One region of the Alloyangia pacifica genome, then DNA from elsewhere that is predicted to be linked to it. Evidence: riboswitches for the same ligand, from Rfam matches in the RefSeq annotation. Region 1 holds a riboswitch; each other region holds the start of a gene.
What was found. A riboswitch is a leader RNA that binds a small molecule or an ion and turns the genes downstream of it on or off. The one in region 1 is predicted to bind cobalamin.
Positions count from the first base shown of each region.

Region 2: it holds a riboswitch for cobalamin, as region 1 does, so the genes downstream of both, nrdH (glutaredoxin-like protein NrdH) here and CEW88_RS21575 (DUF1636 family protein) in region 1, are expected to answer to the same signal.
Region 3: it holds a riboswitch for cobalamin, as region 1 does, so the genes downstream of both, CEW88_RS15070 (TonB-dependent receptor plug domain-containing protein) here and CEW88_RS21575 (DUF1636 family protein) in region 1, are expected to answer to the same signal.
Region 4: it holds a riboswitch for cobalamin, as region 1 does, so the genes downstream of both, CEW88_RS24815 (ABC transporter substrate-binding protein) here and CEW88_RS21575 (DUF1636 family protein) in region 1, are expected to answer to the same signal.

Region 1 is NZ_CP022192.1:19,822-26,825, forward strand. Features, by position in the region: gene CEW88_RS21555 (propanediol utilization protein) at 1-374, shown strand, start outside; gene cbiB (adenosylcobinamide-phosphate synthase CbiB) at 371-1,312, shown strand; gene cobD (threonine-phosphate decarboxylase CobD) at 1,318-2,334, shown strand; gene cobO (cob(I)yrinic acid a,c-diamide adenosyltransferase) at 2,339-2,950, opposite strand; cobalamin riboswitch at 2,989-3,202, shown strand; gene CEW88_RS21575 (DUF1636 family protein) at 3,293-3,706, shown strand; gene cobW (cobalamin biosynthesis protein CobW) at 3,709-4,767, shown strand; gene cobN (cobaltochelatase subunit CobN) at 4,780-7,004, shown strand, end outside.
Region 2 is NZ_CP022190.1:885,042-892,045, forward strand. Features, by position in the region: gene nrdE (class 1b ribonucleoside-diphosphate reductase subunit alpha) at 6-2,129, opposite strand; gene nrdI (class Ib ribonucleoside-diphosphate reductase assembly flavoprotein NrdI) at 2,114-2,527, opposite strand; gene nrdH (glutaredoxin-like protein NrdH) at 2,559-2,780, opposite strand; cobalamin riboswitch at 2,877-3,077, opposite strand; gene CEW88_RS17080 (asparaginase) at 3,508-4,500, shown strand; gene katG (catalase/peroxidase HPI) at 4,828-7,002, shown strand.
Region 3 is NZ_CP022190.1:445,242-452,245, reverse strand. Features, by position in the region: gene CEW88_RS15090 (alkaline phosphatase) at 1-1,279, shown strand, start outside; gene CEW88_RS15085 (hypothetical protein) at 1,352-1,771, shown strand; gene CEW88_RS15080 (ABC transporter ATP-binding protein) at 1,779-2,465, shown strand; gene CEW88_RS15075 (FtsX-like permease family protein) at 2,456-3,838, shown strand; cobalamin riboswitch at 3,898-4,102, shown strand; gene CEW88_RS15070 (TonB-dependent receptor plug domain-containing protein) at 4,215-6,050, shown strand; gene CEW88_RS15065 (ABC transporter substrate-binding protein) at 6,050-6,883, shown strand; gene CEW88_RS15060 (FecCD family ABC transporter permease) at 6,880-7,004, shown strand, end outside.
Region 4 is NZ_CP022190.1:96,708-103,711, reverse strand. Features, by position in the region: partial or broken gene CEW88_RS13485 (SDR family NAD(P)-dependent oxidoreductase) at 1-474, shown strand, start outside; gene CEW88_RS24510 (hypothetical protein) at 976-1,287, shown strand; gene CEW88_RS13480 (ABC transporter ATP-binding protein) at 1,466-2,158, opposite strand; gene CEW88_RS13475 (FecCD family ABC transporter permease) at 2,215-3,225, opposite strand; gene CEW88_RS24815 (ABC transporter substrate-binding protein) at 3,255-4,295, opposite strand; cobalamin riboswitch at 4,352-4,566, opposite strand; gene CEW88_RS13470 (ABC transporter ATP-binding protein) at 4,531-6,027, opposite strand; gene CEW88_RS13465 (ABC transporter permease) at 6,024-6,842, opposite strand; gene CEW88_RS13460 (ABC transporter permease) at 6,839-7,004, opposite strand, start outside.

The DNA.
Region 1 (7,004 bases):
CCGCCTGCCACATCCTCGGAGGGTTCTGGGGCGCGCCGCATCGCACCGACCCCGGGGACGAGAATTTCGACGACATCGCCGATCTGGTCGACGCATGGGACGCCGCCGTCACCCGGGGCGACCTGCCCGCCTGTGCGCGCCTTGCCAGTGCGTCTGCGCGGCGATGCACGGCGCGGCGCAGCCCCTGCCTTGCGCTGTCCGACCCGCTGCCCGAACTGGCGCGGGAGCTTGGCGCGCTTGGCTGGCTGCGCGCCCACACCGGCTCGGCGCGGGGGCTGATCTTTGCGCCCGGCACCCTGCCTGCTCAGGGCGCCGCGGCATTGGCCGAGGCCGGGCTCACCGGCGTGCTGACCTTCGGGACGGGCGCGGCATGAGCTTTGCGCTGATGATGCTGGGGGGGATGGTGCTCGATCTGCTGCTGGGCTGGCCGGAGCGGCTCTACGCGCGGATCGGCCATCCGGTGACATGGCTGGGCAAGGGGATCTCGGCGCTCGAGCGGCGGCTCAACCGGGGCAACCGGAGGCGCAGGCTCTGGCTCGGGGCGCTGACCACGCTGTCGACCGTCGCCCTTGCCGCGCTGCCCGGCGTTGCCGTGCAGGCGCTGCTGCCGGACAGCGTCGCGGGCAGCCTCCTCGGCGCGGTCCTCGCCTGGCCGCTGATCGCCCTGCGCGCGATGCACGCGCATGTTGCCGCCGTCGCCACACCGCTGGCGCGGGGCGACCTCGGAGCTGCCCGCCACGCCGTCTCGATGATCGTGGGGCGCGACCCGGCACAGCTGGACCCGGCGGGGATCGCCCGCGCCGCGACAGAGAGCCTCGCCGAGAACAGCTCGGACGGCATCGTCGCGCCGCTCTTTTGGGGGGCGGTGGCGGGTCTGCCGGGGATCGCCGCCTACAAGGCCGTGAACACGCTCGATTCGATGATCGGCCATCGCAACGACCGCTACGAGGCCTTCGGCAAGGTCGCGGCCCGGCTCGACGACGTGGCCAACTGGCTCCCGGCGCGGCTCACCGGGGTGCTCTTCGCCCTCGCCAGCGGCCGCCGCCTGCCCGCGGCGCTTCGGGTGATGGGGCGCGATGCGCGCAAGCACCGCTCGCCCAACGCGGGATGGCCCGAGGGCGCCATGGCCGCGGCGCTGGATGTCCGTCTCTCGGGGCCGCGCGTCTATGGCGAACGGATCGCCGAGGAGCCCTGGCTCAACGCCGGCGCCCCCGATCCGACGCCGCAGGGTCTCAGCCGCGCGCTGCGCCTCTATCGCCGGGCCATGGCGCTCTGTGCCCTTGCGCTCGCCGCGCTGGTCCTGTTCGAGTGAGCGCCATGGACACCCTGCCCGAACCGCCCTTCGCCCCGCCCGCCGGCCCCTCCAGGGATCATGGCGGCAACCTCGATGCCGCCATGGCGCGCTTCGGCGGAGACCGCGCGAGCTGGCTGGATCTCTCGACCGGCATCAACCCCGACCCCTACCCGGTTCCGGAGATCCCGGCCGAGGCCTGGGCCGAGCTGCCGCGCCGCACCGAGATTGCGCGTCTGATCGCCGCGGCGCGCGCCGCCTATGCCTGCCCGGCGCGCATCGTGCCGGTCAATGGCGCGCAGGGGGCGATCCAGATGGTGCCATCGCTGCGCGCGCCCGGACGGGCGGCGGTGCTGGGGCCGACCTACAACGAGCATGCGGCGGCGCTGCGCGCGGGCGGTTGGCAGGTGACCGAGGCAACCCGCCTCGCGGCCCTTCACGGCGCCGATATCGCCGTGGTGGTGACCCCCAACAACCCCGACGGGCGGCATAACGACCCCGAGACGCTCTGCGCGCTCGCGGCGCGGGTCGGGCTGCTGGTGGTGGACGAGAGTTTTGCCGATCCCGAGCCCGGGCGCTCCATCGCGCCGCGCCTCGACGGAGGCTTGCCGAACGTGATCGTGCTGCGCTCCTTCGGCAAGTTCTACGGGCTGGCCGGTCTGCGGCTGGGGTTCGCCCTGGCGCAGGGCGCGCTCGGCGACCGGCTGGCCGAGCTTGCGGGGCCCTGGCCGGTCTCGGGCCCGGCGATCGAGATCGCCTCGGCGGCGCTTGCCGACCGCCAGTGGCAGGCGGAGACCAACGCGCGCCTCACCAGGGACGCCGCGCGGCTCGACGCTCTGGCGCAGGGGACCGGCTGGGCTTTGGTCGGCGGCACGCCGCTGTTCCGCACCTACGCCGCCCCGGACGCGCTGGCAGCGCAGAACCGCCTTGCCCTGAGCCACGTCTGGACCCGCATCTTCCCCTATTCCGAGCGCTGGATCCGCCTCGGCCTGCCGCCCTCGGACCGCTGGGCACAGCTCGAGACCGCCTTTTCCGCACTCTGAGCGCTCAGAATTCGACGCCCTGCTGCGCCTTGATCCCGTCGCGGAACGGGTGCTTGACCAGCGTCATCTCGGTCACCAGGTCCGCCGCCTCGATCAGCTCGGGCTTGGCGTTGCGCCCGGTCAGGCAGACGTGGGTCATCTCCGGTTTCCGTTCGAGCAGGAAGCCGACCACCTCGTCGATATCCAGATACCCGTAGCGCAGCGCGATGTTGATCTCGTCGAGCAGCACGAAGCGCACCTCGGGATCGAGGATCTGTTCCTGCGCGATCTGCCAGCCGCGCTGCGCCGCCGCGATGTCGCGCGCGCGGTCCTGCGTCTCCCAGGTGAAGCCCTCTCCCGAGACGAAGAAGCGGCACTCATCGGCAAATTTCTCGCGGATCATCTTCGCCTCGCCGGTGACCCAGTTGCCCTTGATGAACTGCACCACGGCGCAGGGCATGCCATGGGCGATGCAGCGCAGGATCATCCCGAAGCCCGAAGACGACTTGCCTTTCCCGGCGCCGGTGTGAACGAGAATGAGGCCCTTTTCAGCGGTTTTCCCGGCCATCATCCGGTCCCGCGCAGCCTTGATTTTCTTCATCTTTTCCGCGTGGCGGGTGTTGGTCTCATCGTTCATGCTGCTCTCTCCGGTCTTGACAGGGGTCGGATTTCCGGGCGATCTGACCCCACGCTGGTGCCCGTGTAAACGGGTGAAAAGGGAATGTGCAGCCGCGAGTGATCGCGGTCAGGCACAGCCGCCCCCGCGACCGTGAACGGAAAAGGGCGCTCGGAAAGCCACTGGCCATCAGGCTGGGAAGGCAGAGCGCCTGCTGGGCCAAACGCCCTGAAGTCCGTGAGCCGGGAGACCTGCCAGCCATGACTTTTGAGACCGGACGGGGTGTGCCGGTGTCGGGGTGTTCCCATGCCCGGGATCCATTCCGCCGTTACCCCTGTGCGCCCAATGGACGAGGCGACACGAATGATGGACTGCGCGCACACGCGACAGGAGAGTGACACCGAACTGCTGGTCTGCGTGACCTGCCGCCGGGCGGGGGTGACCCCAGAGGACGCGCGGCGCCCCGGCCGGGCGCTCTTTGACCAGATCACCGCGCTCGACCGCCCCGAAGGGGTGCGGATCACCGCCACCGACTGCCTGCAGAACTGCGATTTCGGCTGCACCGTCGCGCTGCGCGGCGGGGCGGAGAAGTGGACCTATGTCTTCGCCAACGTCGACGAGGCCGCGCATCCCGAGATGCTGCTTGCAGGGGCCGCGCAATACCACGCGGCGCCCGACGGGGTGATCCCCTGGCGCCAGCGCCCCGAGCATTTCAAACGCAACTGCGTCGCCCGCATCCCCCCGCTTACCCCCGCGCCCAAGCAACAGGACCGCTGAACATGGCCGATCTTACAAAACTCCCCGTCACTGTGATCACCGGCTTTCTCGGCTCGGGCAAGACCACCCTCGTCAGCCACCTGATGCGCAACCCGGGCGGGCGGCGGCTCGCGGTGGTGGTCAACGAATTCGGCGACGTCGGCGTCGATGGCGAGATCCTGCGCGGCTGCGCGATCCCGGACTGCCCCGCCGAGAACGTGGTCGAGCTGGCCAACGGCTGCATCTGCTGCACCGTGGCCGACGATTTCATCCCCACCATCGAGGCGCTGCTGGCGCTCGAGCCGCGCCCCGACCACATCCTGATCGAGACCTCGGGCCTCGCGCTGCCGAAGCCGCTGCTGCAGGCCTTCGACTGGCCGCAGATCCGCGCCCGCATCACCGTCGACGGGGTCATCGCGCTCGCCGACGCCGAGGCGGTCGCAGCGGGCCGCTTCGCCCCCAACGTCGCGGCGGTGGACGCGCAGCGCGCCGCCGACGAGAGCCTCGATCACGAGACGCCGCTGTCGGAGGTCTTCGAGGACCAGATCGCCTGCGCCGACATCGTGCTGCTGACCAAGCCCGATCTTGCCGGCGCCGAGGGCGTGGCCCGTGCCCGCGAGGTCATCGCCGCCGAGGCGCCGCGCCCGATACCCGTGGTCGAAGTGGCAGAAGGCGTGGTCGACCCGCGGATCATCCTCGGGCTCGGCGCCGCCGCCGAGGACGACCTCGCCGCCCGGCCCAGCCACCACGACACCCCGCATGACCACGACCACGAGGAGTTCGAGTCGATCACCGTCGACCTTCCCGAACTCGCCGATCCCGCGCAGCTGGTCCGCGCCATCGAGGGGCTCGCCCGCAGCCACAACATCCTGCGGGTGAAGGGCTATGCGGCGGTCTCGGGCAAGCCGATGCGCCTGCTTGTGCAGGCCGTGGGCGTGCGGGTGCGGCACCAGTTCGACCGTATGTGGCAGCCGGGCGAGACCCGCGCCGGGCGGCTGGTGGTGATCGCCGAGCATGATGACATCCGCGAAGACGAGATCCGCGCCGCCCTGAGCCGCGCAGTGCTCGATCCGGCCCACTAGGCCGCACCGCAGATGCACGTCGTCTTCCGCGAAAGCCACGGGCTCGAGGACCTCGAGACCCCGACGGACCTGATGCAGGATCCGGCGGATCTCGTGGTGCTGTCCTTCTCCGACAGCGACCTCGGGGCCTTCGCGGAAGCCTGGCACCAGAGCGGCGGAAGCCTGCCCTCGCTGCGGCTCGCCAACCTCGCGCAGCTGCGCCATCCGCTGTCGGTCGACACCTACGTGGAGCGCACGCTTGCGGGCGCGAGGGGCATCCTCGTGCGGCTGATCGGCGGGCTGCCCTATTGGGACTACGGGCTCTTGCAGCTGCAGGCGCTGGCGCAGCGGCAGGGGATCGCCCTTGCCGTGCTGCCCGCCGACGGCCGCCCCGATCCGCGGCTCGACGAGGTCTCGACCCTGCCGCTCTCGACCCTGCGCCAGCTTGCCCGGCTCTGCGACACCGGCGGCCCCGCCGCGGCGCAGGCGGCGCTGGCACAACTGGCGCTAGCCTCGGGCCTCGGCGCGCCCCCGGTGCGCGGCGCGCGCGCCCTGCCCGAGGTGGGCCTTTGGACCCCCGAAACCGGGCCCGAACCACTTGATGAGCCGAGGAGCGCCGCCCCTCGCGCGCCCCGGCGCATTTGGAAAGAGAAGACGGGGCGACGGATTCTCCTCGTCTTCTACCGCGCCTACCTGGTGGCGGCGGACATTGCCCCCATCGCGGCACTCTTCGCGGCCTTCCGGGCCGAGGGCTGCGAGGTGGTCGGGCTCTTCGCCCCCTCGCTGAAAGCGCCCCGCGCGGCGGCGGCGCTGCAAGAGGCCGTGGCCAGGCTCTGCCCCGACGCCATCGTCAGCGCCACCGCCTTCAGCGGGCGCGGCGCGGCGGGCTCGCCGCTCGACGCCGCGGGCGTGCCGGTCTTCCAGGTGGCGCTCGCAACCTCCACCGAAGAGGCCTGGGGCGCGGCGGACCGGGGGCTTTCCCCCGCCGATCTGGCCATGCACGTGGTGCTGCCCGAGGTCGACGGGCGGCTTCTGGCCGGGGTTGTCTCGTTCAAGGCGCACGGAGAGCGAGACCCGGAGCTGCAATTCGCCCGCACCCTGCACCGCCCTCACGGACCGGGGATCGCCGCCGCCGTTGCCCGGGTCATGGGCTGGCTGCGGCTGGCGGCACAGCCGGCGGCCGAGCGCCGGGTGGCGCTGATCCTTTCGACCTACCCCGGCAAGGACTGGAACCTCGGCCACGCGGTCGGCCTCGACGCCCCGGCCTCGGCGCGGGCCATCCTCGAGGATCTGCGCGCGGCGGGATACGCGGTGCCCGAGGCGGGCGCCGATCTCGAGACGGCGCTGCAGGACCGCAGCCTGCGGCTGCCGCTGGCGGAGTACCGCGCGGCGCTGGCCCAGCTGCCGGAGCGCCTTCGGCAGCAGATCACCGCCACCTGGGGCGCGCCCGAGGCGGACGCGCAGATCGACGGCGACGCCTTCCGGGTCGCGGCGCTGGAACTTGGCCCCTGCCTCATCGCCCTGCAGCCCGAGCGCGGCACCCCGGCGGCGCGCGCGGGCGAGTACCACGATCTCGCGCGGGTGCCGCGCCATGCCTATGTCGCTTTCTACCTCTGGCTGCAGCGCCGCGCCGACGCGCTGGTGCATATCGGCGCCCATGGCACGCTGGAATGGCTGCCCGGCAAGGCGGTCGCCCTCTCCGAGACCTGCTGGCCGCAGGTGCTGACCGGCGCGCTGCCGGTGCTCTATCCGTTCATCGTCAACGATCCGGGCGAGGCGGGACAGGCCAAGCGGCGCATCGGCGCGCTCACCCTCGGCCATCTGCCGCCGCCGCTCGCCGCGAGCGAGATCCCCGACCGGCTGACCCACCTGGAAAGCCTGCTCGACGAGTTCTCCACCGCCGACGGGCTCGACCCGCGCCGCCGCGACCGACTGCAGGCCGACATCCGCGCCGAGGCCCGCGCCCGCGGCGTCGAGGCCGACCTGGGGCTCGGCGAGGCCGCCTCCACCGCCGAGGCGATCACCCGCATCGACCGCTTCGTCTGTGACATCAAGGAAAGCCGCTTTGGCGCCGGGTTGCACGTCTGGGGCCGCCCGCCACCGGGCTGCACCGAGCCGGAGATCCTTGCCTCGGCGCAGGCCGAACGGGCCGCGCTCATCGCCGCGCTCGATGGTCGGCGGATCGAGGCGGGGCCCTCGGGGTCGCCCTGGCGCGGGCGGCGCGACGTGCTGCCGAGCGGGCGCAACCTCTACACCAC
Region 2 (7,004 bases), on a different replicon from region 1:
TCCCCTCAGAGCGTACAGGAGACGCAGCCCTGCACTTCGGTGCCCTCGAGCGCGGTCTGGCGCAGGCGCACGTAGTAGATCGTCTTGATGCCCTTCTTCCAGGCGTAGATCTGCGCACGGTTGATGTCCCGCGTGGTGGCCTCGGCGGGGAAGAACAGCGTCAGTGACAGGCCCTGGTCGACGTGCTCGGTGGCCGCCGCATAGGTGTCGATGAGCTTTTCCGGGCCGATCTCGTAGGCGTCGCGGTAGTACTCGAGGTTCTCGTTGTTCATGAAGGCAGCCGGGTAGTAGACGCGGCCGATCTTGCCTTCCTTGCGGATCTCGATCTTCGACACGATCGGGTGGATCGAGGAGGTCGAGTTGTTGATGTAGCTGATCGAGCCGGTCGGCGGCACCGCCTGCAGGTTCCGGTTGTAGAGCCCGTGCTCCATCACGTCGGCCTTCAGCGCGTCCCAATCCGAACGCGTGGGCAGGATGATGCCGTCGAAGAGCTTGCTGACGGTTTCGCTCTCGGGCAGCCAGTCGCGCGTGACGTATTTCTCGAAGAAGCTGCCGTCGGCATATTTCGACTTCTCGAAGCCCTTGAAGGTCATGCCTTTTTCACGCGCCATGGCGCAGGAGGCGCGTAGGGCGTGATAGGCCACGGCGGCGAAATAGACCGAGGTGAACTCGACGCCCTCGTCGGAGCCGTAATGCACGTGCTCGCGGGCAAGGTAGCCATGCAGGTTCATCTGGCCGAGACCGATCGCGCGGCTCTCGTCGTTGCCGCGGCGGATCGAAGGCACGCTGTCGATCGCCGACATTTCCGACACGGCGGTGAGCGCGCGGATCGCGGTCTCGATCGAGGCGCCGAAGTCCGGGCCGTCCATGGTCTTGGCGATGTTCATCGAGCCGAGGTTGCACGAAATGTCGGTGCCCAGCTTCGAGTAGCTCAGGTCGTCGTTGAACTCCGACGCCTCGGCCACCTGCAGGATCTCCGAGCAGAGGTTCGACATGGTGATGCGCCCGTCGACCGGGTTGGCTTCGTTCACCGTGTCCTCGAACATGATGTAGGGATAGCCGCTCTCGAACTGGATCTCGGCCAGCGTCTGGAAGAAGGCGCGGGCGTTGATCTTGGTCTTGCGGATGCGCTTGTCCTCGACCATCTCCTCGTATTTCTCGGTGACCGAGATTTCGGAGAAGGGCACGCCGTAGACCTTCTGCACGTCATGCGGCGAGAAGAGATACATCGGCTCGTTGCGCTTGGCGAGCTCGAAGGTCACGTCGGGGATCACCACGCCAAGGCTGAGCGTCTTGATGCGGATCTTCTCATCGGCGTTCTCGCGCTTGGTGTCGAGGAACTTGAGGATGTCGGGGTGGTGCGCGTTCAGATAGACCGCGCCCGCGCCCTGACGCGCACCCAGCTGGTTGGCATAGGAGAAGCTGTCTTCGAGCAGCTTCATCACAGGGATGACGCCCGAGGACTGGTTCTCGATGCCCTTGATCGGCGCGCCGGCCTCGCGGATGTTGGTCAGCATCAGGGCGACGCCGCCGCCGCGCTTGGACAGCTGCAGCGACGAGTTGATCGCCCGGCCGATGCTTTCCATGTTGTCTTCGATGCGCAGCAGGAAGCAGGAGATCAGCTCGCCCCGGCTCTTCTTACCGGCGTTGAGGAAGGTCGGCGTGGCGGGCTGGAAGCGGCCCGAGAGCATCTCTTCCATGAACGACATCGCCAGCGCCTCGTCGCCGCGTGCCAACGCCAGCGCCACCATGACGACGCGGTCCTCGTAGCGCTCGAGGAAGCGTTTCCCGTCACGCGTCTTCAGCGTGTAGGAGGTGTAATACTTGAACGCGCCGAGAAAGGTCGGGAAGCGGAACTTCTTGGCAAAGGCCGCGTCCCAGATCTTCTGCAGGAAGGCGGGCGGGTATTGCTCGAGCACCTCCGCCTCGTAATAGCCTTCCTCGACGAGGTAGCCGAGCTTTTCCGTCAGCGAGTGGAAGAACACGGTGTTCTGGTTCACGTGCTGAAGGAAATACTGCCGCGCCGCCATCCGGTCGGCCTCGAAGCGGATGTTGCCGTCCGCATCGTAGAGGTTCAGCATGGCGTTGAGCGCGTGGTAGTCCAGCGTCTCGTTCAGGCGGTCAAGCATGGGGTCCCCCAGAAAGCGTCGAGCCCGTCGTTGACGCGGGCGAAATCCTTGGTCGTTCCCGCCAGCTCAAACGAGTAGAGCAGGGGGACATTGCATTTTTGCGCGATGACGCGGCCCGCGAGCGCGAAGGTCTCGCCGAAGTTGCGATTGCCGCTGGCGATCACGCCGCGCAGCAGCGCGCGGCGGGACGGGTCGTTGAGAAAGCGGATCACCTGCTTCGGCACCGCGCCGCGGCCTTCGCCGTCGGCATAGGTCGGGCAGATCAGCACAAAGGGATCGCGCGGATCGGGCGTCAGTTCCTTGGGCGACACCGGGATGCGCAGCGCCGCCCGGCCGAGGCTGGCGACGAAGCGCGCGGTGTTGCCGCTGGCAGAGGAGAAGAAGACGAGCCCCGACATGGTCGATCCCTTGTTGCCGATCCCGCCGCGATCAGCTCGCGAGGCGGGCGATCAGGTCCGGACGGAAGCCCGACCAGTGGTCTTCGCCAAAGGTCACGACGGGGGCCTGGCGGTAGCCGAGCTCGGTGACCAGCGACATGGCCGCGTCGTCCTCGGTGAGGTCGATCACGTTGTAGTCCAGCCCCTTGGCATCGAGCGCGCGGGTGGTGGCAGTGCACTGCACGCAGGCGGGTTTCGAATAGACGGTGATCATGCTCTTGCGTCCTCAGCTGCGAAGGCGGGGACGCGTCACCGCGCAGGCCTTGTGCCTGACGCGGTCCTCGCACGCCCCGAACCCTCCGTTCGTGGTCATTCTGTCAGGCCTTCGGCAGGTCTCCTGGCTTGGCGGGTCGTGGGTCCGGCCGCGCCTTCCCGGGATGTCCCAGTGGCTCATTGGGCCTTCACTCGCCGCTTACAGTTGCGGGGGCAGCACCGGTGTTACACCGGTTTCCCTCTTAGCGCCGCGCCGGGCCGTCGCCCGACTCGATGAACCGAAAAGCAACTATATCTAGAACAGGATGCAGGTCATGCGTCAATATCCTGTTGTGCGAGCCCGACTTCAAAAAATTTTTCAGCCTCTGTGTGCAGCAAGTCGGCCACGGTGGACACCCTTGGAGCGGCCTTTGCAAGGGGTTGCGCGGGCCATGCATTCTCGACAACTCGGCCCTGCAGGAATGTGCGTTGCCCGGGCCAGGGAGGGCCCCTAAATGTGCCCCTGTCGACGCGGCAACGCGTTCAAGGATTTTTTCGGGGTGTTTCTCCTCCTCCCTCAGCCCCGGAAATCGGCGGCGGCCCTTCTCCTCCTCCCTTGGGGCCGCCGCATCCTCCCTTCCTCCGCAAGCTTCCTGATAGGCGCGCGCCGCCAAGCGATCTGGCTTTCGCCCGCCCGCGCGCATATGCAGACATCACGCACCGTCAGTTCAGCCCTGCAGGAGGTCCGCATGTCCCATATCGTTCTCGTCGCCACCGGTGGCACAATTGCCTCCTATGCCAAGACCGAGGGCGGCGCGGTCACCGCCGGGCTGAGCGGCGACAGGCTGCTCGAAAGCCTGCACGCACCACTGCCCGGGATCACCGTCGAGGTCGACAACATCGAGGCCGCGGGCAGCAACGCGCTGACGCTCGAGACGATTCACAAGCTCTGTCGCCACATCGACGCCCGACTGGCCGAGCCCGGGGTGGATGGCGTCGTCGTCACCCATGGTACCGATACCATGGAGGAGAGCGCCTTTCTCGCGCGGCTGCTGGTCAGGTCCGACAAGCCAGTGGTCTTCACCGGCGCACAGCGCCACGCGGGCCAGGCCGACACCGACGGGCCGCGCAACATGCACGACGCGCTGCTCTGCGCGGCGGCGCCGGATCTGGCCGGCGTGGGTGCGGTCATCGTCTTCGAGGGCGAAATCCACGGCGCGCGCTACGTCAGCAAGGTGCACAGCTCGCGCGTGGACACCTTCCGCTCGAACGGCCATGGCAAGCTGGGCGAGATCGACGAGGGCGAGGTGCATCTCTACACGCGCCCTGCGCGCCCGCGCGAGGTGATCGACGCGCCGTCGCTGGACCCGAACGTCGAGCTTATCGCGCTCGGGCTCGGCAGCACGCCGCGCTACTTGGAGTGGTGTGCCTCGAACGGCGTCTCGGGCGTGGTCATCGAGGCCTTCGGGCGCGGCAATGCCCCCAAGGGCTTTGCCGAGGTCTGCCGCAAGCTCGTCGCGGCGGGCATCCCGGTGATCCTTGCCACCCGCTGTCCCGAGGGGCGGACCCGGGCCATCTACGGCGCCGACAGCGGCGGCGTGACGATGGTCGAGGCCGGGGCGATCCTGTCCGGTGATCTCAGCGCCGCCAAGGCCCGCCTGCTGCTCGCCGCGCTGCTGCCGCTGCTGCCCGAGCGGGCAGGGCGGATGGAGGCCATCGCCGAGGCACTCGCGAAGGTCTGAGCCTCGACCTCACGGGGCGGCGGCTCCGCCCCGACGTCCGTGCCCGCCGAGACTGGCGCTGCGGTTTTTCGGAGCAGAGAGTGCTGCCCCGGCCCTGGGAGACCGGGATGAATTTGTGAGATTTCAAAATCCTCTTTCGGAGCGCGACGGACCGCCGCAGGCGCAAAGTCAGCGGCTACGAATCACCTGACCCAGCCGCGCCCTCTGGTTAGACTGCCGATGCAGGAGGGACTTGGGCGGCGGCACCGGCCGGACCAACGGCCCGCGTTTTCGCCCGCTGCCCTGCCTTGTCCCGCGCAAGGATGCTCATCCTATGGGAGAACTGACATGGACGGAAACGACGTCGATACCGGGGGGAAATGCCCGGTGATGCACGGCGGTCTGACCGAGAGCGGAACCTCGGTCACCAGCTGGTGGCCCAAGAGCCTGAACCTCGACATTCTGAGCCAGCACGATTTCAAGACCAACCCGATGGGGCCGGACTTCGACTACCGTGAAGAGCTGAAATCGCTCGACGTGGAAGCGCTGAAGGACGACCTGCGCGCCCTGATGAAGGACAGCCAGGAGTGGTGGCCCGCCGACTGGGGCTCCTACGTCGGCATGTTCGCCCGCGTCGCCTGGCACGCCGCTGGGTCTTACCGCCTCGCCGACGGCCGTGGCGGGGCTGGCACCGGCAACCAGCGCTTCGCGCCGCTTAACAGCTGGCCCGACAACGTCAACACCGACAAGGGCCGCCGCCTGCTGTGGCCGATCAAGAAGAAGTACGGCAACAAGATTTCCTGGGCCGACCTGATGATCCTCTCGGGGACCATCGCCTATGAGGTCGCGGGCCTGAAGACCTTCGGCTTCGCCTTTGGCCGCGAGGACATCTGGCACCCGGAAAAGGACGTCTACTGGGGGGCCGAGAAGGAATGGCTCGCGCCGTCAGATGGCCGCTACGGCGACGTGGCAGATCCGGCGACCATGGAGAACCCGCTCGCCGCGGTGCAAATGGGCCTGATCTACGTGAACCCCGAAGGCGTGAACGGCCAGCCCGACCCGCAGAAGACCGCCGAGCAGGTCCGTGAGACGTTCAAGCGCATGGCGATGGACGACGAGGAAACCGCGGCGCTCACCGCCGGCGGCCATACCATCGGCAAGTGCCACGGCAACGGCCTTGCGGAGAACCTCAGTCCCGACCCCGAGGATGCCGGCCCCGAGTACCAGGGCATCGGCTGGATGAACACCAAGGGCCGTGGCATCGGCCGCGACACGATGGTGTCGGGCATCGAAGGCGCCTGGACCTCCAATCCCACCCAGTGGGACATGGGCTGGTTCGACATGCTCTTCGGCCACGAGTGGGAGCTGAAGAAATCCCCCGCCGGGGCCTGGCAGTGGATGCCGGTGGACATCAGGCCAGAGGACATGCCCGCCGACGTCGAGGATCCCTCGATCAAATGCATGCCGATCATGACCGATGCCGACATGGCGATGAAGGTCGACCCGATCTACAACGCGATCTGCCAGAAGTTCATGGCCGATCCGGAGTATTTCGCGGACACCTTCGCCCGCGCCTGGTTCAAGCTGACCCACCGCGATCTCGGGCCGAAAGCGCGCTACATCGGCCCCGACGTGCCAGCCGAGGATCTCATCTGGCAGGACCCGATCCCCGCAGGTGCCACAGGTTACGACGTGGCCGCGGTAAGGGCGAAGATCGCGGCTGCCGGGCTCACGGATGCCGAGATGATCTCCACCGCCTGGGACAGCGCCCGCACCTTCCGCGGCTCGGACATGCGCGGCGGCGCCAATGGCGCGCGCATCCGTCTTGCCCCGCAGAAGGACTGGGAGGGCAACGAGCCCGACCGCCTGGCCCGTGTGCTGTCGGCGCTCGAGCCGATCGCCGCCGAGACCGGCGCCTCGATCGCCGACGTGATCGTGCTGGCAGGCAACCTCGGGGTCGAGCGGGCAGCCAAGTCCGCGGGCGTGGAGCTGGAATTGCCCTTTGCACCGGGCCGCGGTGACGCCACCGACGAGATGACCGACGCAGGCAGCTTCGATCCGCTCGAGCCGCTGGCCGATGGCTTCCGCAACTGGCTCAAGCAGGACTACGCGGTCTCGGCCGAGGAGCTGATGCTCGACCGCGCACAGCTCATGGGGCTGACCGCCCCCGAGATGGTGGTGCTCTTCGGCGGCATGCGGGCCATGGGCACCAACCACGGCGGCACCAAGCACGGCGTCTTCACCGACCGAGAGGGCGCGCTGACCAATGACGTCTTCGTCAACCTCGTGGACATGGGCTACACTTGGGTGCCCGTGAGCGGCGGCCTTTACGAGATCCGCGATCGCAAGACCAGAGAGGTCAAATGGACCGCGACGCGGATGGACCTGGTGTTCGGCTCGAACTCGATCCTGCGCGCCTACGCCGAGGTCTATGCCCAGGACGACAACGCTGGCAAGTTCGTTGCCGACTTCGCCAAGGCCTGGACCAAGGTGATGAACGCAGACCGCTTCGACCTGAAGTGAGG
Region 3 (7,004 bases), on a different replicon from region 1:
TCAGCAGCAAGGCCAGCTCGGCGAAGAGCACGTGCTGCCCTACGAGACGCCGGACTTCCACAGCGCCCTGGTGAAGACCTACAACATCAACGCCCAGACCCCGGACTCGGCCCCGACCGCGGGGGCGATGAACACAGGCGTGAAGCAGCGCTTCAACCTGATCAACCTCGGCGGCGACGCGATCCATGACGATTGCTCGACCGTGGCCGGCAACGAGTTGACCACCTTTGCCGAGATCGTCACCGGCATGGACAAGTCGGTGGGCGTCATCTCGACCGCGCGGCTGACCCACGCCACCCCGGCGGGCGTCTACGCCAAGACCGCCAACCGCAACTGGGAAGACGAGGTCCCCGAGGGCTGCACCGCCCAGAAGGACATCGCCAGCCAGCTGATCGACCAGATGGAAGCCGGTGTCGTGGACCTCGCCATGGGCGGCGGCCGCCGCTACTTCGCCGGCACCGACGTGACCCTCGACGAGGGCGGCAAGGGCCACCGCCCGGATGGCATTAACCTGATCGAAACCGCCACCGGCATGGGCGCGCAATACGCCTGGAACACCGAGACCTTCAACGGCCTGAGCCTCGACGGCTCCGCGCCGGTGCTGGCGCTCTTCAACGACAGCCACATGGAGTACGAGGCCGACCGCGCCGAGGACGACGAGCCCTCGCTGGCCGAGATGACCAAGGCCGCGATCGAGTACCTCAGCAGCAACGAGAACGGCTACTACCTCGAGATCGAGGCGGGCCGGGTCGATCACGCCAACCACGCCGGCAACGCCAAGCGCACCATGATCGACGGCATGGCCTTTGCCGACGCCGTGGCCATGGCCGACGAGCTGACCGACGACGCCGACACGCTGATCATCGTCACCGCCGACCACGAGCACTCGATCGCCTTCAACGGCTACTGCGGCCGCGGCACGCCGATCGAGGGCCTGTGCTACGACGTCGCAAAGACCGGCGAGATGCACTCGGACGAGCTGGTGCTGGCCGATGACGGCAAGCCCTACACCGTGGTGGGCTACCTCAACGGCGCCGGCTCGGTGCTGACCAAGGGGGAGGGCGAGAACGACTACTCCGGCTCGCGCCCCGAGCTGACACAGGAAGAGGCCACCGACATCGACTACGTGCAGCAGGCGCTGATCCCCAAGTCCTCGGAAAGCCACTCCGGCGAGGATGTCGCGGTCTATGCCAAAGGCCCCTGGGCGCATCTCTTCGACGGCACCATCGAGCAGAACGTGATCTTCCACGTGATGCACCACGCCGTCACCGCCGAGTGATCTTCTTCTGACAGATTTGGCGGGGGCGGACTGTCCGCCCCCGTCGCCGTTCCTGCTCGAAAGCCTCTCGCCATGCTCACCCGCCGAACGTTCCTCGCCTCGACGCTCGCCACCCCCTGTCTCACAGCGCCCGCCGCGGCCGATCCTTTGAAGCTGCGCGAGCTCTACCAGACCAAGGGCCGCGGTCTTTCCGAACTCGCCCAGCAGAGCGCCGGCCAGAGGCTGGAAGTCGAGGGGTTCATGGCGCCCCCGCTCAAGGCCGAGAGCCGCTTCTTCGTGCTCACCAAGATGCCCATGGCCGTCTGCCCCTTCTGCGAGACCGAGGCCGAATGGCCCAATGACATCATCGCGGTCTACGCAAAACGCGTGGTCGAGGTGAGGCCCTTCAACGTCAAGATCGTCACCAGCGGCGTGCTGGAGCTCGGCGCCTACACCGATCCCGACACCGGCTTCGTCAGCATGATGCGGCTTGTCGATGCGACCTACGGCTGAGCCGCCCATGTCCCTGCCCCTTGTTGTCAAGGACCTGCGGCTGCACAGCCCGCGCGGCCGCCTGTTGCTCGACCTGCCTGCCCTCGACGCAGCGCCCGCTGCGCTGATCGGCATCCGAGGCGTCTCGGGTGCGGGCAAGACCACGCTGCTCTACGCCCTCGCCGGGCTGCTGGACCGCGCCGAAGGGTCTGTGCGCTGGGGCGAGACCGAGCTTCTGGCGCTCAACCCAGAGGGCCGCGCCCGCTTCCGCGCTGCCAATATCGGCATGATCTTTCAGGATTTCATGCTCTTCGAAGAGCTTGGCGCGCTCGACAACGCCGCGCTGACCGCGCTCTTCCGCCCCCGTGCCGAACGCGAGGCGTTGCGCACCCGCGCGCAGGCCCGACTCGCGGCGCTGGGGCTGACCGAAATGGGCCGCGGCGTCACCAGCTTCTCCGGCGGCGAGCGCCAGCGCGTCGCCATCGCCCGCGCCATGGCGGCCGAAGCGCCGGTTCTGCTGGCCGACGAGCCCACTGCCAGCCTCGACCGCGCCACTGCGGACAGGCTGATCGACGACCTCGTGCAGCTCGTCCGCACCCAGCGCACAACGCTGATCGCAGTCAGCCACGACGCGGCGCTGCTGGCGCGCATGGACCGGGTGCTGACCATCTCTGGCGGGCAACTGCTGGCCGACGAGGGGGCCACATGCGGCTGATATGGGACGCCCTCCCGGCACTGGCTCAGGACGTCGCGCTGCTGGCGCTCCTGCTTCTGCCCGCGCTCGTCACCGGGCTCCTCGTTCTGCGCGGCTACGCCCCCTGGCCGCTGCTGCGCGGCTTTCTCGGGCGCTTTCGCTGGAGCACGGGGCTCTTCGTGCTGCTCATCGGCATCTCGACCGGCATGGGCATCGGGCTGCTGGCGCAGGAGCGCGGGCTGCGCCGCGGCACGGCACAGGCGGCGGACAAGTTCGATGTCATCGTCGCAGCGCCGGGCAGCGAGCTGACTGCCCTCTTCGCCTCGGTCTTCCTGCAGCCCTCGGACATGGGGCTGGTTTCGGGCACCGCCTACGCCGAGATCGCCGGTCACCCGCAGGTCTCCATCGCCGCGCCGCTGGCGTTCGGAGACAGCTACGGCAGCGCGCCGGTGGTCGGCACCACTGCGGACTTCCTGCGCCATCTTTCCGAGGACCGGATTGAGGGGCGGCTCTGGGAGGATCACGCCGAGGCGGTGATCGGCGCGCTGATGCCGCTGGAGATCGGCGCAGGCTTCACCCCCGCGCATGGCACCGGAGACGCCGCCGATCCCGAGGCGCATGGCGGCAGCCACCAGGCGGTAGGGGCAGAGGACCATGATGGAGACACTCTCCACGACGAGGCCCACGACCATGGCGCAGCGATCACCGTGGTCGGCCGCATGGCGCCCACCGGCACGCCCTGGGATCGGGCGATCCTGATCCCGGTCGAATACGTCTGGGAGATTCACGGGCTCGCCAACGGCCACGCGCCGGACAATGAGGCCCGGATCGGCGCGCCTTTCGATCCCGAGTATTTTCCCGGCACCCCCGCCGTGGTGGTGCGAGCGCAGGAGCTCTGGGCCAATTACGCGCTGCGTTCCGAGTTCACCCGGGACGGCGAAACCATGGCCTTCTTCCCCGGCGCGGTGCTTTCGCGGCTCTACCGAGTGATGGGCGACGTGCGCCAGGCGATGTCGGTGATGGCGCTGGTCACACAGGGGCTGGTGGCGGCGAGCGTGCTCACCGGGCTCTTCATCCTCACCCGCCTCTTCCGCCGCCAGATCGCGCTGCTGCGCGCGCTCGGCGCGCCCCGGCGCTTCGTCTTCGCCACGGTCTGGGCCTTCTGCGCGGTGCTGCTGCTCGCGGGGGCGCTGCTCGGACTGGCGGTTGGCTGGGGCGCGGCGGAGCTGCTGTCGCGCGTGCTGAGCGCCCGCACCGACATCGCGATCTCGGCCCTGCCGGGCTGGACCGAGCTGCACCTGCTGGCCGGCTTCGTCTCGCTCGCCCTGCTGCTGTCCCTGCTGCCCGCCGCCGTGGTGCTGCGCCAGCCGCTCCTGGACGGGCTGCGGAGCTGAGCCCGCGCGCCTCAAGGTGTCCGACCGTTTCTGATCATTGCGCGCCGCGCGGCGAGTCGCTATGCCGTCCCTGCTTCGGTTCCGGGCGGCTTGCTGCCCGGTGAATAGGGAATGCGGTGCGGGCGGCCTGCCCAACTCCGTGACTGCCCCCGCAACTGTAGGCGGAGAGCGACGCCGGACCTAAGTCACTGCCTTTCGGGGCGGGAAGACCCGGCCAAGCGATGACCCGCGAGTCAGGAGACCTGCCGAAGCCGATCACCCAGTCCCGGCGCGGGGAGCGCCGCGGGCGACGGACCTTCCGTAGAGGTGGCATCACGCTAACCGTCTGCGGCAGGGGACTCCCTTCCGGCGACAAGAAAAGAACGGAAAAGGGACCATGAAGCCATCGCAGCGCGCAGCGCTCTTCACAGCCACCGCCCTCACCACGCTCGGCCTGACCGGCACCGCCTTCGCGCAGGAGGCCACCGACCTCGGCACGCTGACCCTCAGCGCCAATCGCGGCGAAAGCACCGAGCTTGCGCGCAGCGGCGTGACGGTGGAGGTGGTCACCAATGAAGACCTCGAGCAAAGCGGCGAGACGCTGCTCGCCGACCACCTCGCGCGGCTGTCCGGCGTCAGCGTATCGAGTAACGGCGGTATCGGCGGGCTCACCTACATGCGCATTCGCGGCCTCTCGAGCCGATATGTTGGCGTCTACATCGATGGTATCGACGTCACCGACACCTCGGCGCCTCAGATCCAATACGACTTCGGCACCTTGACCACCGGCGGCATCAGTCGCATCGAGGTGCTGAAGGGCTCGCAATCGGCGCTCTACGGCTCCGAGGCGATCGGCGGCGTGGTGAACATCACCACCAACCGCGCCACCGAGGAAGGGCTAAGCCAGAGCGTCGAAGCCGAATACGGCAGCTATGACACCCGCAAGCTGGGCTACAACCTCAGCTACCTTGGCACGCGCGGCAGTTTCGCCTCGTCGCTGAGTTACATCAAGACCGACGGCTATTCCGCCGCCGACGAAGACGACGGCAACGACGAGGCCGACGGTCACGAGGCCACCCGTCTTAGCTTCTCGGGCGACTACGCGCTGACCGACACGGTGACCCTGGGCGGCGCGGCCTTCTGGGAAAAAAGCAGCCACGATTACGACGAGTTCGGCCCGATGGACGGCGTCACGCACGACGAGAAGGTTGAGGGCGAGCAATACGGCGCGCGGGCTTTCGCGCGCGTGGAAACCGGCGGCGTCAGCCACGAGTTTTCGGCGCAGGCCTTCGAGACCGACCGCACCGACACCTACGAGGGGTCGGATACTGACTATCTCGGCCAGCGCCGCGGCCTCGGCTACGAGGGCCAGACCGAACTTGGCGCCGCAACCCTCACCTTCGGCGCCGATTACATGCGCGAGGAGTTCGAGGTGCTCAGCGCATGGGGTGACAGCGAAGGCGACTACGCGACCTTCGGAATCTGGGCACAGGCCGACTGGCACCTGAGCGACAAGCTGGAACTGGTCACCGCCCTGCGCCACGACGACCACTCCGAATTCGGCGGCAAGACCACGGGCCGAATCTCGCTGGCCTACCTTCCGAACCCCGACCTCACGCTGCGTGCCAGCGTCGGCACGGGCTTTCGCGCGCCCTCTCCCTACGAGCTCTACTCAACCGGCTCAGGTAACCCGGTTCTCGAGCCCGAGACCTCGGTGAGCTACGAGCTCGGCGTCGAACAGCGCTTCGGCGCGGGCTACCTCGGCGCGGCCCTCTTCCGCACCGAGATCACCGACCTCATTGACTACAACTACCCAAATTACGTGCAGATCGACGGCACCAGCTGGACGCAGGGCGTGGAACTGACCGGCGGGGTGAACCTGTCCGAGGCGCTGTCGCTTGCCGCCGCCTACACCTGGACCGACAGCAAGGACGCGCAGACCGGCGACCGCCTGTCCCGCGTGCCGCTGCACGACCTGTCGCTGTCGCTCGACGCCGATGTGACCGATGCTTTCCGTGCCGGCCTGACGGTGCAGCATGTCTCGGGCCTCGAGGATGCCGACGAGACGCTGGACGATTACACCGTCGCCAACATGAACCTGCGCTACGCCCTGTCGGACCAAGCCGAGCTCTACCTACGGGTCGAGAACCTCTTCGACGAGGATTACCAGGTGGTGAAGGGCTACGGCACCTCGGACCGCGCCGCCTATTTCGGCGTAAGGGCGAGCTTCTGATGCTGCGGCGCGCGCTGATCCTGCTGTCCCTGCTCGCGGCTATGGGCTTCTCCCCGGCCGCCGCGCAGGAGGCCCCCGCGCGCGTCGTGTCGATGAACCTCTGCACCGACCAGCTGGCGATGCTGCTCGCGGCCCCGGGCCAGTTGCTCTCGGTCTCGAAGCTGGCCCGCGACCCGATGAGTTCGGCCATGGCCGATGCGGCGATGGCCTACCCGGTCAACCACGGCCAGGCCGAGGAGGTCTGGCTGATGCAACCGGACCTCGTGGTCGTCGGCAGCTATACGGCGCAGGCGGCGGCGCAGATGCTCGAACGGCTCGGAACTCGGGTACTGCGGATTGCCCCCGCCGCCTCGCTCGCCGACGTGCCGGCGCGGCTGCGCACGCTGGGCGAGGCGATGGGCCGGGAGGCGCGCGCCGAGGCGCTGATCACCGAATTCGAGACCCACCTCGCCGCCCTCCGCGAAAAGGTGGACCGCCGCCCCTCTGCCGCGCTCTATTACGCCAATGGCTACACCACCGGCGACCAGACGCTCGCGGGGGAGATCCTGCTCGCCGCCGGTTTCAACAATATCGCCGGGGCGCGGGGCGGCGGCCAGCTGCCTCTCGAGGCGCTGGCCATGGCCCAGCCCGAGGCGCTGATCACCGCCCGCCCCTACCCCGGCGCCTCGCGCTCGGAGGAGATCCTGATGCACCCCGTTGTCCGCCAACTGCGCGCCGCCCAAGCTGCCACCGCCAACACCGGCACCGACTGGGTCTGCGGCACACCCTTCGTGCTGCAGGCCATCGAGGAGCTCTCGGAGTTTCGCAAAACCCTCGAAACGGAGACCGAATGACCCGCGCCCTCGCGATCCTCCTGCCGCTGGTGCTGGCGCTGGCGGCGGTCTCGCTGTCGCTCGGCCCGGCGGACGTCAGCCTGCCCGAAAGCCTGCGCGCGCTGATCCTCGGCCGGGACGG
Region 4 (7,004 bases), on a different replicon from region 1:
AGCGGAGTGCTGGCGCCGGAAGAGGCCAGGCCAGAGAAATCCCTGGCCGAGATCGACGCCTCCAGGATGGCCGAGGTCATGGCGGCGAACGCCATCGGACCGGCACTCGTCCTCAGGCACGCTCCCCGGCTTCTGCCCCGGAATGGTCGGTCGGTTGTCGGGGTCCTGACCGCTCGGGTCGGCTCCATCGGCGACAACCGCCTGGGCGGCTGGTACAGCTACCGCGCCTCGAAGGCTGCCGCCAACCAGATCGTCCACACCGCCGCGATCGAGATTGCCCGCACCCATCCCGGTGCCGTCGTCGTTGCCCTTCATCCCGGCACCGTCGCCACGGAATTCACCCGCGACTACCCGGCCCATCGCAAGGTCACGCCCACCCAGGCCGCAGGCAATCTTCTCGGCGTGCTGGCCGGCCTCGAGCCGCGGCAAACCGGACAGTTCTTCGACTGGGCCGGCAACCCGGTACCTTGGTGAAGACCCGTGGGTGTCGTTGCAGCTCCGGCTCACGCGCGCCTGCTTGCCAGAACCGGGAGGACCCGCCCCCCCCCCCCCGAGCCCATTGCGGAAGTGTCAAATTCTTGCTGCGCGCGCTCGGAGAAGGCTCTCTGTTGCGGTGCGGCAGATTTTCATGCCGCATCGAAGCAACGGATCCTGTCGTTCATGCGCCGCGCAGCGAACTCCTTCGGAGTAGCGACCACAGTGCGGACAAACAGGACACTCTTGTGTGGCTCACGGGATCGCACTGGACTACGCACGGTACCGTCTGGCGCGTGCATTACGCGGAGTTCAGACCACAGGTTCGGCGAGATTGCGCCAATGCCGTGTGATCGTCGCTTATCTCGGCTCTCAGTCGATCAAGCCTCACGCGAGCGTGCTATCAATGGCTGGACAATAGAATTCATTTTTTCAGGTTCGAGGAGGTGCGACGTGCACCAGCGCGTATTGTCCCTCGCTTCGGTGCTGGCCCTATAGGCCATGCCGCTCGCGGCGCAGGAGGTGGGCAATGCTTTTAGTCTGACGGTTCAGACCGAACCCTATCTCGAACCTCATATTCCGCGGCCCGAGCAGGAAGCGGAAGCAGCCGAGAAGCTCGCGGCGCTCGCGGAGAAGACCGGTGGGACGCCGAACATCCTGCTGCTGCTCGTAGATGACATGGGCCGGGGCGATCCCGGCTCCTATGGCGGCGGCATTGCGGTGGGCGCGCCAACGGCCGAAATGGACCTTCCGGTGCGCTCGGCGTGCCGCAGGTGCCAACCGACTGGCGCATTCCGCGCACGCTGCTGCTGATGGCCGTGGCGGCGGGGGTGTTCTTCCCACTGGTCGGCCTGCCTATGGTCGAGTCGAACTCTGCAGCACTGGAGCGGCGCTCACGTTCGGTCCGTGAGGGAGGCTCGTTCTGCCGGCAACCGGGCCCTGTTGATTGAACTGCAACCGCGAAGCCTCCGAAAACACCGCGCGGCCCCGCTCAGAAGAAGGAAACCCTCGGGCCAGTCGGACCGCAGTCGATCACCGCCTCGACCCCGAAAATCTCGCGGATCAGGCCCGCCGTCAGCACCTCTGCAGGTCGTCCCTGCGCGACCAAGCGCCCCGCGCTCATCACGGCGACCTCCTCGCAGAATGCCATCGCCTGGTTCAGATCGTGCAGTGCGACGACGACCCGCGTGCCCAGTTCGGGCAGCAGGCGCATCAGGTCAAGCTGATGCCGGATGTCGAGATGGTTGGTCGGCTCGTCCATGAGCAGCTCGCGCGGCTGCTGTGCCAGCGCCCTGGCGATCTGGATGCGCTGGCGCTCTCCGCCGGACAGCGTGGCCCAGGACTGCTCCGCGTTGCGCGTCATGCCGGTTCGCTCCAACGCATCCAGCACGATCTCTTCGTCGCGCGCGCTCCAGGGGCCCAACGCGCCTCGGTGTGGCAGCCTGCCAAGGGCGACAACGTCGCGCGCGGTCAGCCCGACATCGGTCGTCGCGTGCTGCTCTACCAGCGCAAGCCGCCGCGCGATCTCGGAACGACGTATCTTCTCGATTGGCCGCTGGTCGACGAGGACCGCGCCGCCGCTGCCGCGGCGGACCCCGGCCAGCAGGCGCAGCAGGCTCGATTTGCCCGAGCCGTTAGGCCCCACCAGGCCGAGGACACCTTGGTCGGGCACGCGCAGGGTCACGGCCTTGACGATTGTCGCGCCACCTGAAGACCAAGAGATATTTTCGCTCCGAAGGCTCACTGTCGTCCCCGCGAACGCCACAGCAGGACGGCAAAGGCCGGGGCGCCGAAGAGCGCCGTGATCACCCCGATCGGCAAGACCTGTCCCGGCAGCACGAGGCGCGACAGCACGTCAGCCAACACCATGAAGGCCGCGCCCGCAAGGGCCGAGCCGAGGATGAGCCGCCCGTGCGCCGGACCAACGAAGAAGCGGGTCGCATGCGGGATGACCAGCCCGACGAAGCCCACGGCCCCGACGATGCTGACAACGCAGGCAGTGAGCAGCGCGGTAAGTCCCAGAAGCTCGACGCGCACACGCGCGACATCAACCCCGAGCGAGGCCGCCGCATCCTCGCCGAAGGCGAAGGCATCGAGCGCCCGCGCCCGGTAGAGGCAGACAGACAGCCCCACGAGCAACACGGGCAGGGCCAGGCCGGCATCTGGCCAGCGCACACCGCCAAGGCTGCCAAGCAGCCAGAACATGATGCCACGGGTCTGCTCGGCGCTGGCCGAGGAGGTGACGATGAAGGAGGTGGCGGCATTGAACAGCTGCGAGCCGGCGATGCCGGCAAGGATGACCCTCTCGGCACCGCGGCCCGCGCCGAAAGACAGCACCGCCACAAAGCCGAAGGCGAGGAGCGCCCCCGCCATGGCCCCTGCCGAAACCGTGACGGCCCCGGCACCGAGCGCGAGTACGATGACCAGCACCGCGCCGGTCGAAGCGCCGGCCGAAATCCCCAGCAGGTAGGGTTCGGCGAGCGGGTTGCGCAGCAGCGCCTGCAGCACCACGCCGCAGATCGCCAGGGAGGCTCCGGCGCACATGGCGACCACCGCCCGGCTCAGCCGGTAGTGCCAGACGATCCCGTCGCGGATCGGATCGACCGCAAGGTCGAGCCCGAAGAGTCGGTTGGCCAGCGTAGACAGGGCCTCGCGCGGGGTCACGCTGATCTCGCCGAAGAGAACCGCGCAGCAGGTCGCGAGGGTGAGGGCGACGCCACCGGCAAGCACGAAGGACCCCAGCCCCGTCAGAGGGCCGGAGCGGGTCCGGCGCGAAACGCTCACCGCGTAAGACCGATGTCTTTCAGGCCCGTCGAAAGGACCTCGACCCCGTCGACGGCCCGAAGCGTCGGGTTCATCGAATGCGCGGGCATCTCGATCAGATGTCCCGCACGCACTGCGCGCAGCTGGCTGGCAACCGGATCGCTTTCCAGAAACGCGCGTTTCGCCGCCACGTCGTCGCCGGGGAGGTTGCGCCGCTCCATGGTGCCAAGCACGATCACATCCGGATCGAGCTCTGAAATCGTCTCCCAGCCAACCAGCGGCCATTCCTCGTCCGAGGTGATCACGTTGCGCACCCCCAGAGCTTCGGAAATCCATGCCGGCGCCCCGAACCGCCCGGCCACATAGGCTTCGCCGGCGATCTCGGGCGACGAGAACCAGTAGAGCACCGAGACGTCCCTTGCCTGCAGCGCTGCCGCACCCGCCGTGGCCGCCTCGATCCGGGCGGCATTGGCAGCAACCAGGTCAGCCCCCCGCGCCGGCACGCCGAAGATCTGGGCCAGTTCGGTGATCTCGCGGTTCAGCAGATCGTCGCTCCAGGCCTGCGCGCGGACGCCGTCGCCGCTGCCGGCACTGAAGTCGCTCTTGGCGCATTCCGCAGGCGAGACATAGGTGCTGATGCCGAAATCGTCGAACTGCGCGAAGGTGCCAACCCGGGCCTGATCCGGGGCGATGTCGTTGATCCACTGCGCCGCGACGAAATCGGGGCGGGTCTTCAGCACGGCCTCGAAACCGGGCGAGTTGTCGGCGATGCGCGGCACGGCTTGCCCCGCGTAGGCCAGCGGCGCTGGCAGCGGCGCGAGCCAGATGGCGGTCCCGACGATATGCTCGGCGAGGCCGAGCGAGAGCAAAATCTCCGTCGTGCCTTGGCCGATCGAGACCACGCGCTCGGGCGGCTTGGCATAGGTCGTCACACGGTCGCAGTTGGGGATCTGCAACGGGTAGTCGGTCGATTCTGCAAATGTCGTTTCAGGAATGGGCAGCAAGGCGCAGCACAGCAGCGCAAGGCCGCGGAGGCGGCCCGAGGTTGTAAGAAACATCCGTATCCTTTCCCGGACACCCCGTCCGGTCGGTTGCGCAGGTGACGCCCCCGCGGGATCGCGGGGCCGGAACGGCAGGTCTCCTGACTTGCGGCCATGGTCCCGAAACCGCCTTCCCGCGCCATTTGGCCCAGTGGCTTCGCCCGGTAAGGGCGGGTGGCTCGGAACGGACGCTTACAGTTGCGGGGGCAGTCCCGGAGTCCGCGGCCCAAGGCCGCGTCACCGGGTTCCCTTTTCATCCCGGATGGGAACCGTTCGCGGCGAACCTCGGGGCGGCGCCGTGCTTTGTCAAGTTGCCATGCTCCCATCGGCCCGGCGTATCGGGGTCGCCCTGCATCCCGGCCGGGCAGTGAAGCGAAAGCCCCCGGTCGGCGGTCTTTGCCACCAGCGCCGGATCGTGGCTGACCAGCATGATGGCGCAGCCGTCGCGTTCGGCGGTGTCCACAAGCAGGCCGATGACCTCTGCCTGGGTGATCGGATCAAGACGCGAGGTCGGCTCATCGGCAAAGATGAAGGCCGGGCGCACCAGCAGCAGGCGCAGGATCGCCAGTCGCTGCAACTCCCCGCCCGAAACCTCGCTCGGCTTGCGACCCAGCAGCACCGGGGCAAGGCCGAGGCGCTCCATGTGGTGCTCGATCTGCCGCGGGTCCTGCCCATGCAGCCGCGCCACATCGCTCAGCGTGCGCTGAAGGCTCTGGTGCCGCGGAAAGGCCGCGACGGGATCCTGATACAGCTTCTGGTAGGCGCTCGCCCGCGATGCCGTGCGGGTGACGCGCCCGGCGGAGGGGCGGTGCAGCCCGAGCAGCACATCCCCCAGCGTCGATTTCCCACAGCCCGAGGGCCCGGTGATCCCGAAGATCTGCCCCGCGGCGATATCCAGCGACACATCACGGAAAAGCTCTCGGTCGCCGCGAGTCGCGGCGAGCCCCGCGGTTCGCACCACGCTGCTGCCCGCGGGCGCGGGCGCGCGCTTTTGCCATGTCTCGGGGTCTGCCGCGATCAGCCGGGCGGTGTAGTCGGAGGTTGGCGCGGCAAGGACATCGGCGGTGGGGCCGGACTCGACCACGCGGCCCTTGCGCAATACGACGATCTGACCGCCGACCCGCCGCGCCAGCGCAAGATCGTGGGTAATGACGATCAGCCCGCCGCCGCTGCCCACCTCCGCCATCAGCATCTCGGCCACATCGTCGCGGCGCGCGGCATCAAGCCCCTTGGTCGGCTCATCGGCGATGACGATCTGCGCACCCCCGGCCCGCGCCGCGGCGATGGCGACACGCTGCGCCATGCCGCCGGAGAGTTCATGTGGCAGTTTTGCTCCGGCACCCTGAAGCCCCAGCGCTGCCAGATCGTCACCGGCGCGGGTGCGAGCCTCGGCGGGGCTCAGGCCGCGCACCAGTTGATGCGCCTCGGCGACCTGCCGCGCGGCGGGCATTAACGGGTCCAGCGACAGCCACGGCTCCTGCGGCAGCACCGCGATCTGCCGCCCCCAGAGGCCGCGGAACTCGCGCGGCCGCGCGGCGCTGATCCGTCGCCCACCGATGTCGACCTCGCCCCGCGCCGAGAGGCTCTCGGGCAGCGTGCCCATGATTGCCTGCGCAAACAGGCTCTTGCCCGAGCCGGTCTCGCCGAGGATCACCAGCGGCACCCCCGGCTCCAGCGTGATCGACAGCGGCTCGACAAGCTGCGTGCCGCCGTCGTGGATGCAGATGTCCTTTGCGCTCAGAAGGGTCATGTCTCGCGGCTCCCGGCCAGAAGGGTGAGGCCCAGCAGCAGGCCGAAGGTGGCACTCACCGGCGCGAGCAGCGCATGCGGCGCCTCCTGCCAGTATGGCATGAGCTCGACCATCATCAGGCCAAGCTCGGGCGTCGGCGCGCGCATGCCGACGCTGACAAAGCCGAGCGCGGCGATGCCCATGATGGCCGTCGCCATGCCGAAGGCCCCCGCCGTCAGCATCATCGGGGCGATCTCCGGCCAGAGGTGGCGGCGGAAGACGTAGACCGGACCGAAGCCCAGAAGCCGGGTCGCCTGCACCGCCGGAGAGGCCAGCGTGTCGCGCACCGCGGCGCGGGTGAGGCGGAAGAACTCGACCCAGAGCACCAGCGACAGGCCCAGCCAGAAGCCGGTGGCGGTCGAGGGCATGATCGCCAGCACGATGAGCACCAGCAACAGGCCGGGCAGCGCCAGCAGCGCATCGGCGAGCGTGGTCAGCACGCGGTCGGTCCAGCCGCCCCGCGCCGCGGCGAGCGTGCCCAGCGTCAGGCCCAAGGCCCCGGCGGTGGCAACCGCCGCCAGAGCGATCAGCGGCGAGAGCCGCAGCGCATGGGCCAGACGGTGATAGATCGATCGGCCCAGATGGTCATAGCCCAAGGGCGCGCCCGCCTCGGGGCCGGCCAATGCCTTGAGCAGGGATTGAGCGAAGGGATCGCCCGGCACCAGCACCGGGCCGAGGATGGCGAAGGCCAGCGCCAGCGCCACCAGCGCGGCGCCAAGGCTGCGCGCCCAGGCAAAGCCCGTGCGAGCTGCGGGACGATGCGCGATGCTCGTCATGCCAGCCCCCTCGGGTCGAGTGTGCGGGTCACGGCATCGACACCGGCGTTCACCAGCACGAAGCCCAGCCCCAGCACCAGGGCGGTGGCCTGCACCATCGGCACGTCGCGGGCAAAGATCGCATGCACCAGCGCGTGGCCGATGCCGGGCCAGCCGAAGACC